DNA from 2 places in the Bacillus tequilensis genome. Region 2 is predicted to be linked to the other one. Evidence: a T-box and tRNA genes for the amino acid it is inferred to sense, from the RefSeq annotation. Region 2 holds a T-box; the other holds one or more tRNA genes.
The links. The T-box of region 2 lies ahead of thrS (threonine--tRNA ligase). A T-box ahead of a tRNA ligase gene usually reads a tRNA of that ligase, here a tRNA-Thr.
Positions count from the first base shown of each region.

Region 1: it encodes a tRNA-Thr, which carries the amino acid that the T-box ahead of thrS (threonine--tRNA ligase) is inferred to sense. The anticodon was not compared.

Region 1 is NZ_CP048852.1:189,779-198,490, reverse strand. It holds gene glmM (phosphoglucosamine mutase) at 1-1,069, opposite strand, end outside; gene cdaR (CdaA regulatory protein CdaR) at 1,088-2,536, opposite strand; gene cdaA (diadenylate cyclase CdaA) at 2,529-3,350, opposite strand; gene rsiW (anti-sigma-W factor RsiW) at 3,511-4,137, opposite strand; gene sigW (RNA polymerase sigma factor SigW) at 4,151-4,714, opposite strand; tRNA gene G4P54_RS01115 (tRNA-Gln) at 4,943-5,014, opposite strand; tRNA gene G4P54_RS01110 (tRNA-Tyr) at 5,019-5,103, opposite strand; tRNA gene G4P54_RS01105 (tRNA-Thr) at 5,126-5,198, opposite strand; tRNA gene G4P54_RS01100 (tRNA-Val) at 5,203-5,278, opposite strand; tRNA gene G4P54_RS01095 (tRNA-Glu) at 5,282-5,356, opposite strand; gene G4P54_RS01090 (2-thiouracil desulfurase family protein) at 5,537-5,992, shown strand; gene G4P54_RS01085 (GNAT family N-acetyltransferase) at 6,005-6,493, shown strand; gene murQ (N-acetylmuramic acid 6-phosphate etherase) at 6,597-7,517, shown strand; gene G4P54_RS01075 (MurR/RpiR family transcriptional regulator) at 7,534-8,385, shown strand; gene G4P54_RS01070 (PTS transporter subunit EIIC) at 8,411-8,712, shown strand, end outside.
Region 2 is NZ_CP048852.1:3,687,232-3,695,943, reverse strand. It holds gene G4P54_RS19460 (carboxylate/amino acid/amine transporter) at 1-162, shown strand, start outside; gene rsfA (prespore-specific transcription regulator RsfA) at 305-1,084, opposite strand; gene G4P54_RS19450 (YuzB family protein) at 1,297-1,521, shown strand; gene G4P54_RS19445 (HD domain-containing protein) at 1,683-2,984, shown strand; gene G4P54_RS19440 (YwgA family protein) at 3,020-3,520, shown strand; gene G4P54_RS19435 (Rrf2 family transcriptional regulator) at 3,635-4,108, shown strand; gene G4P54_RS19430 (MFS transporter) at 4,105-5,514, shown strand; T-box leader at 5,557-5,783, shown strand; T-box leader at 5,816-6,038, shown strand; T-box leader at 6,069-6,291, shown strand; gene thrS (threonine--tRNA ligase) at 6,344-8,260, shown strand; gene G4P54_RS19420 (MarR family transcriptional regulator) at 8,380-8,712, shown strand, end outside.

The DNA of each region.
Region 1 (8,712 bases), 510 kb from region 2:
TGCCTGTCGCTTTCAATGTGTTCATCAGCATGATAGCGGACAATAATCCGTCGCCTGTTGTGTTGTAATCAAGGAAAATAAGATGTCCTGACTGTTCTCCGCCGACATTGTAGCTGTCTTTTTTCATCGCTTCCACTACGTACCGGTCGCCGACAGCTGTCTGTACGCTTTTGATGCCTTCTTTTTCGAGCGCTTTATAGAAGCCGAGGTTGCTCATCACAGTGGAAACCACTGTATCATCCTTTAAACGGCCCTCAGTTTTCAGGTGTTTTGAGCATATGTACATGATTTGGTCGCCGTCAACGATATTTCCTTTTTCATCGACAGCAATCAAGCGGTCGCCGTCACCGTCGAACGCAAGCCCGAGATCAGCGTTTTTCTCTTTGACAAATGCGCTGAGCGCTTCCGGATGAGTCGATCCGACGCCGTCATTAATGTTTAATCCATTCGGGGAAGTCCCCATTGTTGATACATCTGCATCTAAATCAGCAAACAGGTGTGTCGCCAAGGACGATGTTGCGCCATGCGCACAATCCAGCGCCACATGAATGCCTGTAAAGTCTTCATCAGCAGTCTGCTTTAAGAATTGCAGATACTTTTGTCCGCCTTCAAAATAGTCATTTACAAGTCCGAGGTCGGCTCCGACCGGTCTTGGCAGCTTATCCTCCGGTTCGTCCATCAGGCGTTCAATTTCAGCCTCCTGTTCGTCAGAAAGCTTAAATCCGTCACCCCCGAAGAACTTGATGCCGTTATCCTGCACTGGGTTATGAGAAGCGGAAATCATGACGCCTGCCTCTGCGTCCATCGCTTTTGTTAAATAGGATACACCAGGTGTAGAAATGACACCCAGACGCATGACTTCTGCGCCAATGGATAAAAGTCCGGCGACAAGGGCTCCCTCCAGCATATGGCCGGAGATCCGTGTATCGCGGCCTATCAGCACTTTTGGACGTTGTTTATCTTTCGTCAGCACATACCCGCCGAAACGTCCGACTTTAAAGGCCAGCTCAGGTGTAAGCTCACTATTGGCGACACCTCTTACACCGTCTGTTCCAAAATACTTGCCCATTTTATAATCGCTCCTTTTTTATTCTGATGAGGATTGTGAATCCGCAGCGGACTCATCCTGATCTTGGTTTTGATCTTTATTTTCGTCTTGTTTTTGATCATTGCTGTTTTTATCATTGTTTGTTGTATCTTCTCGCTGTTTGTTATCTTGATCATTCGTTTGCTTATCTGTGTCATCCTGGCTCCCTGATGTATTGCTGCTGTTGCCATTCCTGGATGTAGTGCTCTTTTTAGACGTCAGCTTGATTTTGGCATTCTTCTGCCCCAAGGACCAGGTTACATTCTGCGGCCCGTTCACTTCAAGCTGCACGCTATGCTCCCCGTCCTCTAAATCTGAAACATTCACATACAGTTCTATATCTGATTTCTTCAGTTTTCTTATATTGGCGGGGGAGCCTTTAGCCGTCACATCTATCGCTTGCGATTCAGGATCAAGAAATTCGATGTTTTGCGAGCTGCTCAGCCCCACAGTCTTAATTGAGACATTTTCAAACTTCTGATCCGCTTCACTATCAACTTCTATATGCAATGTCACCTTTGACGGCGAGATTTTTTTGACGCCGTCAGGAAGCGGAATATCTGCCTCGATATCGGAATCCTTGTTGATTTTGCTTAAATCTAAGCTGACGCCGTCAACAAATTCAAGAGAATCCAACACATCCTGCGAGCCGTAAACCGTTACCTCACTGGGGCTGGATTCAATATTTGCTATGCTGACACCGTCTGGAAGGCTTCCTGTCCGTTCAATTTTAAAGGGCACTTTTTTACTCGGGCTCGTCACCGGAACAGTAATCTTAATGACCGATGGCTCTACATCAACAGGAAGCGCGTTTCCATCCTTATCATAGACAGTCACTTTCGCTTCCTGATCAATCGTTTCATCTGCATTTTCCAAATTCACTGAAGCTTTCACAAGAGAAATATTATCGATTACATTTTTAGATCCGGTAATCTGCACATTTTTCGGACTGACAATCGGCTGCTCCGGGGAATAGCCTTTTTTCATTTTGCTTTTGTTGTAATACTCCACTTCTACGGGAAAGCTTTTAGTCGTCCGTTCTTGAATGGTCACTGTCGTAACAGACGGATTGATTGAAATTGTCAGCCCATCCGACACGTTTTTGGCCTTAAGCTCGACCTTATGTGTGCCGGTTTTCAAATGTTCCATATCGGCATATATTTCAAAGTTCTTTGTCTGCCTAGCCTTTTTCACGGCGCTTGTCGAACCTTTTATCGTGACATTAACCGTTTGCGGCACACCCGTCACGACATAATTTTCATCATCATAATACGCTTTGACCGGAATATCAGTCAGTGTTGCCTCATCTGTTGTTGATGTCGGAAAGAAAGATTCACCCGGTTTTTTCGGAGTCGGTGCTTGATTGCTGTTAACCGCCACATAAAGCAAGAGTGCGAAAAGCAGAGCGATAATTTTCACAGCCCAGCGGTTGTTTAAGAATTTATCCATTTTTCTTGCCCCTCCAATACCAGCGGTTAGAAGAAGTGTCTCTGGTGTTTTTCTTAAACTCGGCTTCAAGCATTTCTTTCAGCGCTTCTTCAGTCAGCTCTCTGTGAAGGTCGCCGTTCTTCGCCACACTGACGCCGCCGGTCTCTTCAGACACAATAATCGTCAAGCTGTCTGTTACTTCACTGATGCCGACAGCCGCTCTGTGCCGCGTACCCAGTTCTTTCGAAATAAACGGGCTTTCAGAAAGCGGCAGATAACAGGCGGCCGCGGCAATTTCATTATTCTTCATGATCACCGCACCGTCATGAAGCGGGGTATTCGGAATAAAAATATTGATCAGCAGCTCAGAGCTGACTTTGGCATTCAATGGTATGCCGGTCTCAATATAATCCCCCATTCCAGTATCCCGCTCAATGGTCAGCAGAGCGCCTATACGGCGTTTCGCCATATAATTGATCGCTTTTGTGATGGCCTCAATGGTTTTCTGCTGCGCTTCTTCGACAGGCGTACCGCTCCTTGAAAAAAAGCGGCCGCGGCCGAGCTGTTCAAGCGCTCTTCTCAGCTCAGGCTGAAAAATAATAATAATTGCTAAAAATCCCCATGTTATCGCTTGGTCCATCAGCCATTGAAGTGTGCTGAGACCCAAGTATTGGCTGGCCATACGGACAAGCACGATCACAACAATTCCTTTTAACAGCTGGACCGCTTTCGTGCCGCGTATCACCATAATCAATTTATATATCACATACCAAACAAGGAGAATATCAACGGCATTGCCGAGGTACTGCAAAAAAGGGATATCCTCAAAAGCCATTTCCTCGTCCTCCACGAATTCAGTCATTTCGTATTTTGTGTTTTACGTGTTACGCATATGTACTTTACATAGCGAGCCCATTATACCACATTTCGATTTGGCAAGTGAAATGTGCCCACCCTTTCAGCCCGCAAAAAAAGAGCAAAGCGGCTGATACGCTTTACTCTTTTCCGTTTGGATCTAATGCATGGAATATGCTTTTCCCCGCAGACTTCATCTTGTACCATGTCCAGTCGAATAATTGATTGATTTCTTCAATCTGACCGGTGACTTGTCCAGCAGAGGCCATATACTTTTCGCCGTTTACGACAGTTACATCCCCGTCTATTTTTCCTTTAATGATCAGCTTGCCGTTTTTGACAGTCACATCACCTTTGACCGTCTCACCCTCAGGCACGATCACAGTGCTGTTATGCACCACTAGATTCGGCTGCTTGGACACGCTGAAATTGTGGTCATTATGCCAGCTGTTAAAAAAACCTCCGCCCATCAAAATGATGAATACCGCAGCAGCTGCGATAACGGGATGGGATCTGAACCATCTTTTCACAGAAGCTCTTTTCTTCTCCTTAGGCAATTTTGCCATGACGTTAGCGGTAAAATTTGCGGGGGCTTCAACATGCGATGTGCTCCGGACGAGCGCTATGGATTTTTCCATCTCATAAAAATGCTTTTTGCATTTCTCGCATGTCTCAAGATGTTCCTTTAATTCGTGTTCATCTTTTGGAAGGATATCTCCATCAAGATGCATATGCATAAGCTGCACAATTTGTTCAGGACAGCTCATTTCATCACCCCACTTAAAGATCCCTTAATTGTTTTCTGAGAGCCTCTCTGCCTCTGTGAATCCGCGTTTTTACAGTCCCAACAGGAATATTCAGAATCTCGCCGATTTCAATTAATGAGAGTTCGTCAATATACTTTAATACGATGACGGTTCTGTATTTGTCAGGAAGCTTTAAAATTTTCTGCTGAATCGTGTGTGAGAGCTCCAGCGACACAACTGCATCCTCAGGCAAAACTCCGTCTGCGGCGATTTGCGAATACATCGTCAAGCCTTCCGTACCAGCCACCACTGCATCGAGGTAATAATCTGGCTTCTTTTTGCGAATGCGGTCAATGGTCAAATTGGTGGCAATTCGGTAAAGCCAAGTTGAAAATTTCCGGTTAATATCAAAACTGTCGATATTAACGTACGCTCTGATGAAAGCCTCCTGTGCAATATCCTCCGCCTCATGCACATTGCCAAGCATACGGTAGCAAAGCTGATAAATTTTATCTTTGTAAATATCTACGATGTCTGCAAATGCATTTTGATCGCCTTTTTTGACTTGCTTAATTCTCTTTTTAATCATCATTTCCATATTTATCTAACCTCTGCCTTCACCGGTCTGTATGTATACGAGCTTCGTTTCAAAAGGTTTCAACTTTTTTATAGAATAAGTTTATCAAATTTTTGGCAGGGTGTAGATGGTAATTCGTGAATAAACTACCTTAACATATTTTTAAAATTATTATACAGACTGAACAGTTAGAAGTTGAAATGATTTAAAAAAAGAAAAAAGACACCTTTTGGTCAAAGGTGTCTGTGACTGGGCTAGCTGGATTCGAACCAACGCATGACGGAGTCAAAGTCCGTTGCCTTACCGCTTGGCTATAGCCCAATAATGGTGGAGGGGGGCAGATTCGAACTGCCGAACCCTGAGGGAGCGGATTTACAGTCCGCCGCGTTTAGCCACTTCGCTACCCCTCCATATTAATAGTAAGAAACACAGTGCCGGCAAGAGGACTTGAACCCCCAACCTACTGATTACAAGTCAGTTGCTCTACCAATTGAGCTACACCGGCAAGATGGTGGAGGATGACGGGCTCGAACCGCCGACCCTCTGCTTGTAAGGCAGATGCTCTCCCAGCTGAGCTAATCCTCCAAATGGTGACCCGTACGGGATTCGAACCCGTGTTACCGCCGTGAAAGGGCGGTGTCTTAACCGCTTGACCAACGGGCCGTTTGTGTTCTCGTCGAGCTGACAAAAGTTATTATATACAGGTTATCCCCCCTTTGTAAAGGGGAAAATTAAATTTTTTATTTTCAAACTTTTTAACTCCTTTTTTAACTGAAAAAGCCTCCTGCCATTAGTCATTTATTTTATGATAGAGACAAGCAAAGTAAGAGAGGAGAAACCATTATGATTCTAGTCAGTTCTTGTCTTGGAGGCATTGAATGCAGATATAACGGCTCTCACGCCGCGTCAGCGAAAATCAGAAAACTCGTCGATGAAAATAAAGCGGTCATGGCTTGCCCTGAGCTTCTCGGCGGCTTCTCAACTCCCCGTGAGCCTGCAGAAATCATCGGAGGCACCGGTGAGGATGTTCTCAATGGCAACGCGAAAATCGTGACAGCTTCTGGGGAAGATGTCACAGAACTATATATGAAAGGTGCCGCTAAAACGTTAGCTTACGCAAAAGAAATCAGCGCCTCTGCCATCATCTTAAAAGAAAACAGTCCATCGTGCGGAAGCGGATTTATTTATAACGGCACGTTTTCTGGCAAAAAAATCACCGGCAGCGGAGTAACCGCAGCACTGTTAAAACAAGCGGGCTACCGTGTCATTTCAGAAAACCAGCTAGACGATATATTGTAAGGAGGCCGCCACATGACTTCAGACATTTCTTTATCCTTCTATAAGCCTGAACACTTGCCGGAGCTTCAATCATTCACGCTAAACAATGATGACAAACGCTTTACCGCTCTTCCCAAAGAGGTGCTGACTCAAGCTTTGGGCGTACAGGACCGGTATCCGGTTGTCATCTTAAAAAACGATCTGCCAGTCGGTTTTTTTATTTTACACACATCAAGAGAAACGCTTGCGCCCTATTCTAACAATCCATTTGCTTTACTGCTCAGTTCCCTGTCTTTAAACGCTGTGCATCACGAAAAAGGCTATGCAAAAAAAGCAATGCTTCAGCTTCCCGCTTTTGTGGGCGGTTATTTTCCATGGTGTGATGAAATCATTTTGGCCGTCAATCATTTGAACACACGCGCAAAGCACCTTTATATGAAATGCGGGTTCCTTGATAAAGGGCGGAGAAGAATCGGACCGCTTGGCGAACAGCTCATTCTGCATTATTTCTTATCACCTTGAATGAAATAAAATTTCAAAAATTCAAAAACATAGTTGAAATATCATGACATAAATGAATATACTGAATATTGGGATATATCATTTTTGAACAGGGGGCATCCTCATGTCAGAATCAGAACTATTAAACCTTCATCATCTTACAACGGAATCACGCAATCGCCAAACAGCGGAAATCCACAAAGCAAGCACATTCGGCATCCTCCAAATGATCAACGACGAAGATCAGAAAGTCGCTGCCGCCGTTCAGCGGGTTCTACCCGATATCAAAACAGCTGTAGACTGCGCATATGACTCATTTCAAAATGGAGGGCGCCTCATATACACAGGCGCCGGCACAAGCGGCAGACTCGGTGTCATGGATGCTGTTGAATGTCCTCCCACTTATAGCGTAAGCCCGGATCAGGTCATCGGAATCATGGCTGGAGGCCCCAAAGCATTTTTGCAGGCGGCTGAAGGAATTGAAGACAGTGAAGAAGCAGGAGCTAAGGATTTAAAAAACATACAACTCACTTCAAACGACACCGTCATTGCTATTGCAGCAAGCGGCCGCACACCTTATGCTGCTGGCGCTCTAACATACGCCCGCAAAGTCGGAGCACACACCATCGCCCTTACCTGTAATGAAAATTCCGCCATCAGCAAAAACGCGGATCACCGCATTGAGGTTGTCGTCGGACCTGAGGCCATTACAGGATCAACACGTATGAAAGCGGCAACCGCTCATAAAATGATTCTAAACATGATCTCCACCACAGTAATGGTCAAAATCGGCAAGGTTTACGAAAACTTGATGGTAGACGTCAACGTCAGCAACAAAAAGCTAAAAGAACGCGCCATCAGCATCATCCAAAGCCTCACCAACGCTTCATACGACACAGCCAGAAACACACTCGAACAAGCCAATCATCACGTAAAGACGGCAATCGTCATGCTCAAAACGAGCACAGATCAGAATCAAGCCAAGACATTGCTCGATGAAGCAAACGGTTTCATTGATAAAGCAATCGAAAATTACCATCCATGATAAGGAGAGACCAAGAATGGCATCAGGCGGTTTAGCGATTATCCAATCCATGAAGCATAAGCTACCTCCATCCGAACGTAAACTTGCAGATTATATCCTAACTCATCCCCACAAAGCAATCGAAAGCACCGTCAGTGAAATCAGCACCTTAGCCAATTCAAGTGACGCCGCCGTCATCAGGCTCTGCAAATCACTCGGATTAAAGGGATTCCAAGATTTAAAAATGAGAGTGGCAGGCGATCTGGCAAAGCCTGCTGTACAAGGCTACCGGGACATTGCGCCTCACGAACCGCTGTCCTCCATTTCTGAAAAAGCGGCAGGCAACGCCATTCAAGCTATCCAGGATACTTCGGACCTGATGGACTACAAAGAGCTTGACCGAGCGGTTTCTCTGCTTCTCAAAGCTCATACCGTTCATTTTATCGGCGTCGGAGCTTCAGGAATTGTCGCCAAGGACGCCCAGCAAAAATGGCTTCGCATTCATAAACAAGCAACCGCGTTTACAGACACTCATCTTGTGGCATCACTCATCGCAAATGCAGATAAGGATGACATCGTATTCGCCATTTCGTTTTCGGGAGAGACGCAGGAAATGATTGAACTGCTCACCATGGCTAAGGAAAAGGGCATCACAACGATCAGCCTTACACAATTCAGTCAGACATCCGTCTCCGCGCTGGCTGATGTCCCGTTGTACACGGCACATTCCAACGAAGCCTTGATTCGAAGCGCAGCCACTTCCTCCCGCCTCGCCCAGCTTTTTATGATTGATGTTTTGTTTTTAGGCATGGCGGCTGAGCAGTATGAAGAAACAACCGGCTATATTGATAAAACAAGAGCAGCCATACAATCTATGAGAAAAAAATAGGACGGCTTGAAGAGGAGGGGTTTTGATGAGCAAAGAAAACAACTACCATCATCTCGCAAAGAAAATCCTTGCGCTATGCGGAGGAAAATCCAATATTTCTTCGTATACGCATTGCATGACACGCCTGCGTATTACGATTTACGATGAAAATAAAGCAGATGCTCAGGCTTTAAGGGAGCTTGACGGCGTATTGGGGGTGGTCGAAGCTGAAACCTTACAAATCATCCTCGGCACCGGAGTCGTTAATCATGTGACAGCCGCTTTCTCAAAGCTGTCAGAAGAAGTTGTCGATGTCAAAGAAGCAGCGGCAAAAAAGAAAGCCGATAT
Region 2 (8,712 bases):
TTAGCTGAACCGCTGACGGCCTCGTTGCTGGGCGTGTTTTTCATAGGAGAAATGCTGTCATTTTTCTCGTGGCTTGGCATTGGCCTTATGATGCTGGGGCTTCTGGTTATTTCCGCTGCGCCTCGTAAACAAAAAACGGGCGAGGCGGCTCACATGTCTTAATAGATTCACATAAGCTTGGCCTCATTTTACAAGAATAGCGGAGCCGGCTGCAAAATGATAAAATCCTCTTTTCTCAATAGAAAAGGGGGTTTTACGCATGGTGAAAATCCCAAAACAGCAATTCGTTTTGGGATTTTTTAACTTACTCTGCCATTTTTTCTAAATTGCCGTTCCGGTCCATTTTGAAGGATGGAGAAGCATGTTCATCTTCTTCAAATAAAACTAGCTTTCTGGCTCTATTCATAATTTTCACCAAGGTTTCATAATCTTCTTGGATTGTTTTTTGGTCTTTTTCAAGCTTTTGTACTTCCGCCTCAAGCTGTTCTGTTTTGCTCTGTAATTCCAGATTTTCTTTCTTTAAACGCTCATTTTCCATTTTTAATGCCGATGACTGCTCGTTATTGCCTTCATAATTTTGCAGGAAGCGGATCACATCATCCATCGTCATCTCCGGTGCAGCTGCAGGCGTTTGAGGAGACAATAAGTGTGATAGACTAGCTAACTCTTCCTTAAAGCTTTCATCCACAAAAGGCATGTGTTCGCCTGACAGTAAAGGCTGCTGCTCATGTTCGACAGAAGGTGCATCCGTTTTAACCGGTTCCTCTGCAACGGTTTCTTGAATGATTTCAGGATCAACCGCAGGAGGCTGATATAATAGCCTTTTTTTCGCTGGCTGTCCGTTTCCGAGCGCTCTCATCCGCTGTTTTCGCTGTTTTTTCGCAAGCTGAAGCGCTTTTTCATATTGATGGCGGACCACTGCGTTCCATCTAAATCCGCAGGCTGCGGATGTCCGGTTTAATTTATCGCCGACCTCTTCAAAGGCGTTCAGCTGAGTGCTGCCCTCCCTCACATGCCGAAGCACTGTTTCGGCTAAAAGCAGATCGTTTTCCTCTGACCAAGCGTCTTGTCGCTGTTTTGTCATTTATCTCAACTCCCATTTTTCTTTTCGTGGTATTAGAATGTCCAGTTTGGAAAACATTTATACAAGTTGCTGAAAGAATAGGAGATACGAAGGATGGAGCGGCTTGCAGGAACAGTCGAATCCTTGTAAAATAAAGAGTGATGTGATTTTTTTGAAAAGCGATTCTACGTTATTCACATAGATGAACATAGAAATGAAGGGAAGCGTACGTCATGGCTAATGAATTTCGAGTGTGTGATGATTGCCAAGCCACTAATATCAAAACATTGCTGCCACGTTTAAAAGAAGTGGACCCGGACGCAAAGGTTGAGGTCGGATGCCAATCTTATTGCGGGCCCGGACGGAAAAAATCATTTGCATTTGTGAACAATCGCCCGCTGTCAGCTCCGACAGAGGATGAGCTGATCGACAAAGTAAAAAAGAAAATAAAAAAATAAAAACATATTTTTTCATAGCCTCGGCCCTCAGGTCAGGCTTTTTTGCTTCGCATCATGCGTTTTTCGCCAATATGGAACAAATCGCCGGGCAAATTCAAGGATGTTTTCAAAGAATAGAGTCGATATAATAGAAACACGGCTAAAAAAAAGAGGGAATGACGATGGCGTATCCAAATGGAAAATTAACAGAAGAAAAAGTGTTTAAAGATCCGGTGCACCGTTATGTTCATGTTCGGGACAAGCTGATATGGGATTTGATCGGAACCCGCGAATTTCAGCGCCTCCGCAGAATTAAGCAGCTCGGCACGACGTATTTGACGTTCCATGGCGCCGAGCACAGCCGGTTCAACCATTCTCTCGGTGTCTATGAAATTGTCAGGAGAATGGTTGATGATGTCTTTAAAGGTCGCCCTGAATGGGATGACAGCGAGCGCGAACTCTGTTTGGCCGCGGCGCTGCTTCATGATCTTGGGCACGGGCCGTTCTCGCATTCATTTGAAAAAGTCTTTCACCTTGACCACGAAGATTTTACAAGAGATATCATCTTGGGAGACACAGAGGTCAATCAGGTGCTCAGAAAAGTGAGCCCCGGTTTCCCGCAGGATGTTGCTGAAGTTATTGCCAAAACATATAAAAACAAGCAAGTGGTCAGCCTGATCTCGAGTCAGATAGACGCAGACCGCATGGATTACCTGCAGCGCGACGCTTATTATACGGGCGTCAGCTACGGCCATTTTGATATGGAGCGGATTCTTCGGGTGATGCGCCCGCGCGAGGATCAGATCGTCATTAAAGAAAGCGGGATGCACGCTGTCGAAGACTATATCATGAGCCGCTACCAAATGTACTGGCAGGTATATTTCCATCCTGTGACAAGAAGCGCGGAGGTTATTTTAACGAAGATTCTTCACAGGGCAAAACAGTTGCACGATGAAGGCTATATCTTCACTCACGCTCCGGTTCATTTCTATTCTATTTTTGAAGGGAAATTGACACTGGAGGATTATGTAAAGCTGGATGAATCTATTATTTTGTATTACTTCCAGGCCTGGGAGGATGAAGAAGACGCGATTTTATCCGATTTGTGCCGCAGATTCATTAACCGCCAGCTGTTCCAATACGTTGAATTCAATCCGAACGAAGAAATGGCGGCATATTTTGAGCTGACTTCATTGTTCAAAGAAGTGGGAATCGATCCGAATTATTATTTGGTCGTCGATTCTTCTTCAGATCTGCCATACGATTTTTACCGTCCGGGAGAGGAAGAGGAGCGTCTGCCGATCCATCTCTTGACGCAAACCGGCCAAATTAAAGAGCTGTCCAGACAGTCGGCTATTGTGGAATCAATCTCCGGAAAGCGGCGGACTGACCACAAGCTGTACTATCCGAAGGACCTGATTTGTGACAGCTCTGAACATCCGGCAGCGAAAATGAAAATCCGGCAGCTGCTGGGACTGACATAGAAATTGGAAAGAAGGAAAAAGGAGATGTCGGGAATTTGTTGAAAGAACATGCAAAACTGATGAAGGTGTTCTCGGATTCTGGAGAAATCATTGGACGGAAAAAGCTGCAGAAAATGATTTATATCGCGAAAAAAATGCAGTTTCCTTTCTATGAGAAATATGATTTTCACTTTTACGGACCGTATTCAGAGGAACTGACGCTCCAGATTGAAGAGCTGTGCAACCTTGGATTTCTGCATGAGGTGAAGGAAAAAAAGGGCGGCTACTTTCAATATCGTTACTCGCTGACTGAGACAGGCTCTGCGTTTTTAGACCATGCTGATCTGGATATGCCGGATATGAAAGGCTATATCGACAGTGTTAACAGCCGTTCATCGCGGTTTTTAGAGCTGGTTTCCACGATCCTTTATTTTGACGGACTTGAGGCCGAGGAAAAGAAGGAAAAAGTCTTTACCATCAAAAGCAAGCAAAAATATACAAATGAAGAATATGACGAAGCGCTTCGATACATAGAGGAACTGAAGCAGTTTTGTTAATAACCCTAGTAAGCAAAAGAAATGAACCGTTTCTTTTGCTTTTTTTATTGACAAAAGCTGATAAGAGATCTATTGTGGATAATAGTTATCTATAATAAATCAGGAGTGAATAGGATGAAAATGAAATCAGGGATGGAGCAGGCGGTTTCTGTGCTGCTGTTATTGTCACGGCTGCCCGTACAGTCTTCTTTAACGTCAGAGGCAATCAGCCAGCGGTTGCGCGTGTCTCCTTCTTATTTGAAGAAGCTGATGAGGACGTTGGTTCAGGCTGGTTTGGCAGAATCTATACCGGGGACGAAGGGCGGCTTTACCCTTACGAAGCCTTTGACAGACATTACGCTCTATGATGTTTATCAGGCGGTCGAAGGCAGAGGTTCGATGTATCAGGGGAAAGGCCTGCTGCAATCCGTATTCGAAGGAGAAAGCAGCTGTGTGCTGGAGACAGTCATGGGGGAAATCGAGGATAAATGGGCCAATCTCATGAGAGAAGAATCCTTGCAGCATGTCATGGACAGAGTCGGGGAATTGTACGATCTTGAAAAAATAGATGATTGGGTAAACGAGCAAATGAAAGGGCAATTGCAATGAAAAACAGCGGATCTTTACAAAAATCAGATTCATCACCAGGCATATCCGTACTGATCGTGCTCGCTCTTGGTTTTCTTATGGCTACTCTTGATGTAACCGTTGTGAATGTGGCGATGGCTGATATGAAAAGCGCTCTTTCGATGTCAATTTCAGGTGTGACGTGGGTGGTGGACGGTTACATCCTTACGTTTGCGTCGCTTCTGCTGGCAGGCGGAGCCTTGGCAGACCGTTTCGGCTCAAAGGCAGTATATATGCTGGGCTTGGCCGTTTTTGTCCTGGCCTCCTGTCTATGCGCCGCATCCATTAACGGCCAGATGCTAATTACCGGACGTCTCATGCAGGGAATTGGCGCGGCTTTGTTTATGCCAAGCTCACTCAGCCTTTTGGCGGCCTCTTACCCAGATGAACGGGTGCGGGCGCGAATGTTTGGACTGTGGGCCGCGCTTGTTTCCGCCGCTTCAGGCCTTGGACCCTTTATCGGCGGTGTGCTGGTACAGGTTGCAGGCTGGCAAAGTATTTTTCTGCTCAACGTGCCGTTAGGGGCTGCTGCACTCATTTCAGCTTATCGAATCCTCGACTGCGTGCCGGGAAAAAACAGCCGCGTAAATATGACAGGTCATCTGCTCGGAGTGGCGGCTCTCGGGTTTCTTTCCTTTGCCTTGATACAGGGACCTGCTGCGGGATGGCGCTCGCCTGTGATTCTTGGTGCATTCGCGGCGGCGGTTTTGGCATTTGTACTGTTTTTGCTGCGGGAAATTTCTGGGGAAACATCGATTCTGCCGGCGTCCTTATATAAAAACGGGCGATTCTCAGCTGCTCAATTCGTCGGGTTTTTGCTGAATTTTGCCCTTTTCGGCGGCATGTTTATGCTGAGCCTTTTTTTGCAGGAAGCAAGAGGCGCAAGCTCCTTTATGGCCGGTGTTGAGCTGCTGCCAATGATGGCGGTCTTTGTAATTGGCAATCTGCTGTTTGCCCGTCTGGCCAATCGATTTGAGGCCGGACAGCTTATGTTTGTGTCAATGGCGGTCAGCTGTATCATTGCATTGCTATTGTTTGTGCTTGTTTCTCCTGATTTTCCTTATTGGCAGCTGGCGGTCTTGATGTCTGTTATGAACCTTGGCACCGGCATAACAGTTCCTGCCATGACAACTGTCATCATGCAGGCTGCCGGACAAAAGCATGCGAATATCGCCGGCGCGGCCTTGAATGCCAACAGGCAAATCGGAGCCTTGGTCGGTGTAGCGGTTTCCGGGGTGATCATTCATCTGTCCGCCACTTGGTACGCCGGCGCAGGATTTACATTTTTGATGATGGGAGCGGCGTACAGCCTTGCCGCACTGCTTGTATGGCTGTTTTTGGCTGCCCATAACGGGACTGGCGCGCCAGAAAAAAATATAAATCACTGATTGCGCTTTGTGGGAATATATAGTAAGATATAAAAAATTATTGAACAGGCACTGATAAGGACACGAGATGCTTTTTACGGTTTCCAGAGAGGGAAGAACAGCTGAGATCTTCCTAACGCAGGGAAAGCAGCTTACCGCCTTTGAGCCGTATCGGGGAACTAAAGTATCTGATACCGTCATGCTGCGTTACAGCACCTTAAAGCCGACATACATAGCGTTTGTCGGGAATTTGGGTGGAACCACGGATGATAAACACATTCGTCCCTTTTAGAGGGATGGATGTGTTTTTTTTATGAATTGAATACATGCGAAGAAAAGGACATGAATGATCGTTACGGTTTTCAGAGAGGGAAGAAAAGGTGAGAGCTTCCCAGCTTAGGATGATTGTTTACCGCCTTGGAGCAGCATTGGGGAACTGAAGTATCCAATGCCGTCTATGCTGCGTTACAGCACCAAGCCGACATACATGGCGTTTGTCGGGAATTTGGGTGGAACCACGGGTAAATGACACACTCGTCCCTTTTAGAGGGATGGGTGTGTTTTTTTATATTTGAATACATGCGAAGAAAAGGACATGAATGATCGTTACGGTTTTCAGAGAGGGAAGAAAAGGTGAGAGCTTCCCAGCTTAGGATGGTCGTTTACCGCCTTGGAGCAGCATTGGGGAACTAAAGTATCCAATGCCGTCTATGCTGCGTTACAGCACCAAGCCGACATACATAGTGTTTGTCGGGAATTTGGGTGGAACCACGGGTAAATGACACACTCGTCCCTTTCAGCGGGACGGGTGTGTTTTTTTATATAAACAATTACGAAGGAGTGTTTAAAAATGAGTAAACATGTACACATTCAGCTTCCGGATGGACAGATCAAAGAATTTCGGAAAGGCGTCACAATCAAGGAAGCGGCTGGTGCTATCAGTTCCAGCCTGGAAAGGAAGGCGGCCGCGGGACGGGTCAACGGCAGGCTCGTTGATCTCAGCTTCAGGCTGGAGGAGGATGCCGAGCTTTCGATTGTCACACTTGATTCACAAGAAGGCTTACAGGTGCTTCGCCACACAACGGCGCACGTGCTGGCTCAAGCGGTGAAACGGCTTTACGGCGAAGTGTCATTGGGGGTGGGGCCTGTGATAGAAGACGGCTTCTACTATGACATGAAGCTGGAGCAAAGCTTGACATCAGGAGACTTAGAGGCCATCGAAAAAGAAATGAAGAACATTATAGCTGAGAATCTGGAAATCAAGCGAATTGAGGTTTCCTACGAAGAGGCAAAAGAGCTGTTTGCTGAAAATGGCGAGCCGTTTAAGCTGGAGATTTTGAACGATATTCCGCGCGGGGAGGATCTCACGCTGTACCAGCAGGGAGAATTCGTTGACCTGTGCCGCGGGCCGCATCTTCCTTCTACAGGAATGATCAAGGCCTTCAAACTGACAAGAGTATCAGGCGCGTATTGGCGCGGAAACAGCGAAAATGAAGTCCTCCAGCGGGTGTACGGGGCGGCGTTTCAAAAGAAAAAAGATCTCGATGCGCACCTGCATATGCTGGAAGAAGCGGCAAAACGAGACCATCGCAAGCTGGGCAAACAATTAGAGCTGTTTATGTTTTCTGAGGAAGCGCCGGGGATGCCGTTTTATTTGCCGAAAGGCCAGATTGTCCGCAATGAGCTGGAACGCTTCTCGCGCGAGCTGCAAACAAAGGCCGGCTACGATGAGGTGCGTACGCCGTTTATGATGAATCAGCGGTTATGGGAGCAGTCAGGGCACTGGGATCATTATCGCGACAATATGTACTTTTCAGAAGTGGATGATGCAAGATTCGCAATGAAGCCGATGAATTGTCCCGGCCATATGCTCATCTTTAAAAACAGTCTGTATTCTTATCGGGATCTGCCGATTCGGATGGCGGAGTTCGGCCAGGTGCATCGCCACGAATACAGCGGCGCTTTAAACGGAATGCTTCGCGTACGGACATTCTGCCAGGATGACGCCCATATCTTCGTTCGGGAGGAACAGATTGAGAGTGAGATTAAAGAAGCGATTCGGCTGATTGATGAGGTATATCGTACATTCAACTTCGACTATTCAGTTGAGCTTTCGACTCGTCCGGAGGACTCATTAGGCGATGACAGCCTTTGGGAAGCGTCGGAACGTTCCTTGGCACACGTTCTTGAGGAGCTTGGCCTGCCTTTTGAGGTGAATGAAGGTGATGGAGCGTTTTACGGGCCGAAAATTGATTTTCACATAAAAGATGCCTTGAAACGGAGCCATCAATGCGCGACAATTCAGCTTGATTTTCAAATGCCGGAAAAATTTGATTTAACATATATCAATGAACTCAATGAAAAGGTCCGTCCCGTCGTCATCCACAGAGCGGTTTTCGGCTCAATCGATCGTTTCTTCGGCATTTTGATCGAGCATTTCGGCGGGGCTTTCCCAGCCTGGCTCGCACCGGTTCAGGTTCAAGTCATACCGGTTTCACACGTTCATTTGGACTATTGCAGAAAGGTGCAGGCAGAGTTGAAACAGCTGGGGATAAGAGCAGGCGTTGATGAGCGCAATGAGAAGCTCGGCTATAAAATCAGAGAGTCGCAGGTGCAGAAAATCCCGTACGTGCTGGTGCTTGGAGATCATGAAGAGCAGGAGGGTGCGGTAAACGTCCGGCAATTCGGAAATCAGCAGAGTGAACACGTTCCTTTCCAGATTTTTAAAGATCAACTTGTCAAACAGGTGAAAAATCGAAGTATCTAGGAGAAAAGCGGTGAATTCTCATTTTGCTTTTTTGACTTTCCCTATACGTAATCAGTAAAATAATAAGTAAATCATATCGTTCGTATGTTATGAATGCATCTCGAAATGGGGAAATTGACATGGACCATGACAAACTGGAAGCAAATTTGCTGGATCACGCACTTACAAAATATTTGAAAAGCACGAAGCAATTAGATGAAGCCACCGTTCCGAAACACGTGAATAATGTAAGAGGATTTATTCTGCGGATCATATACAGACATGGGAGCTGCACGATTAAGGATATTCTGAAGGAGGTCACACTGTCTCCCTCAGCCACAACCACCGCTCTGAATCATTTAGAGCAGGAGGGATTTATTGAGAGATCCAGAAATAACAATGACCGCCGCACTGTATGGATTACGCTTTCTGATTCGGGCCGGGGAGTGGCTGAGCAAATGATCGAAAACCGC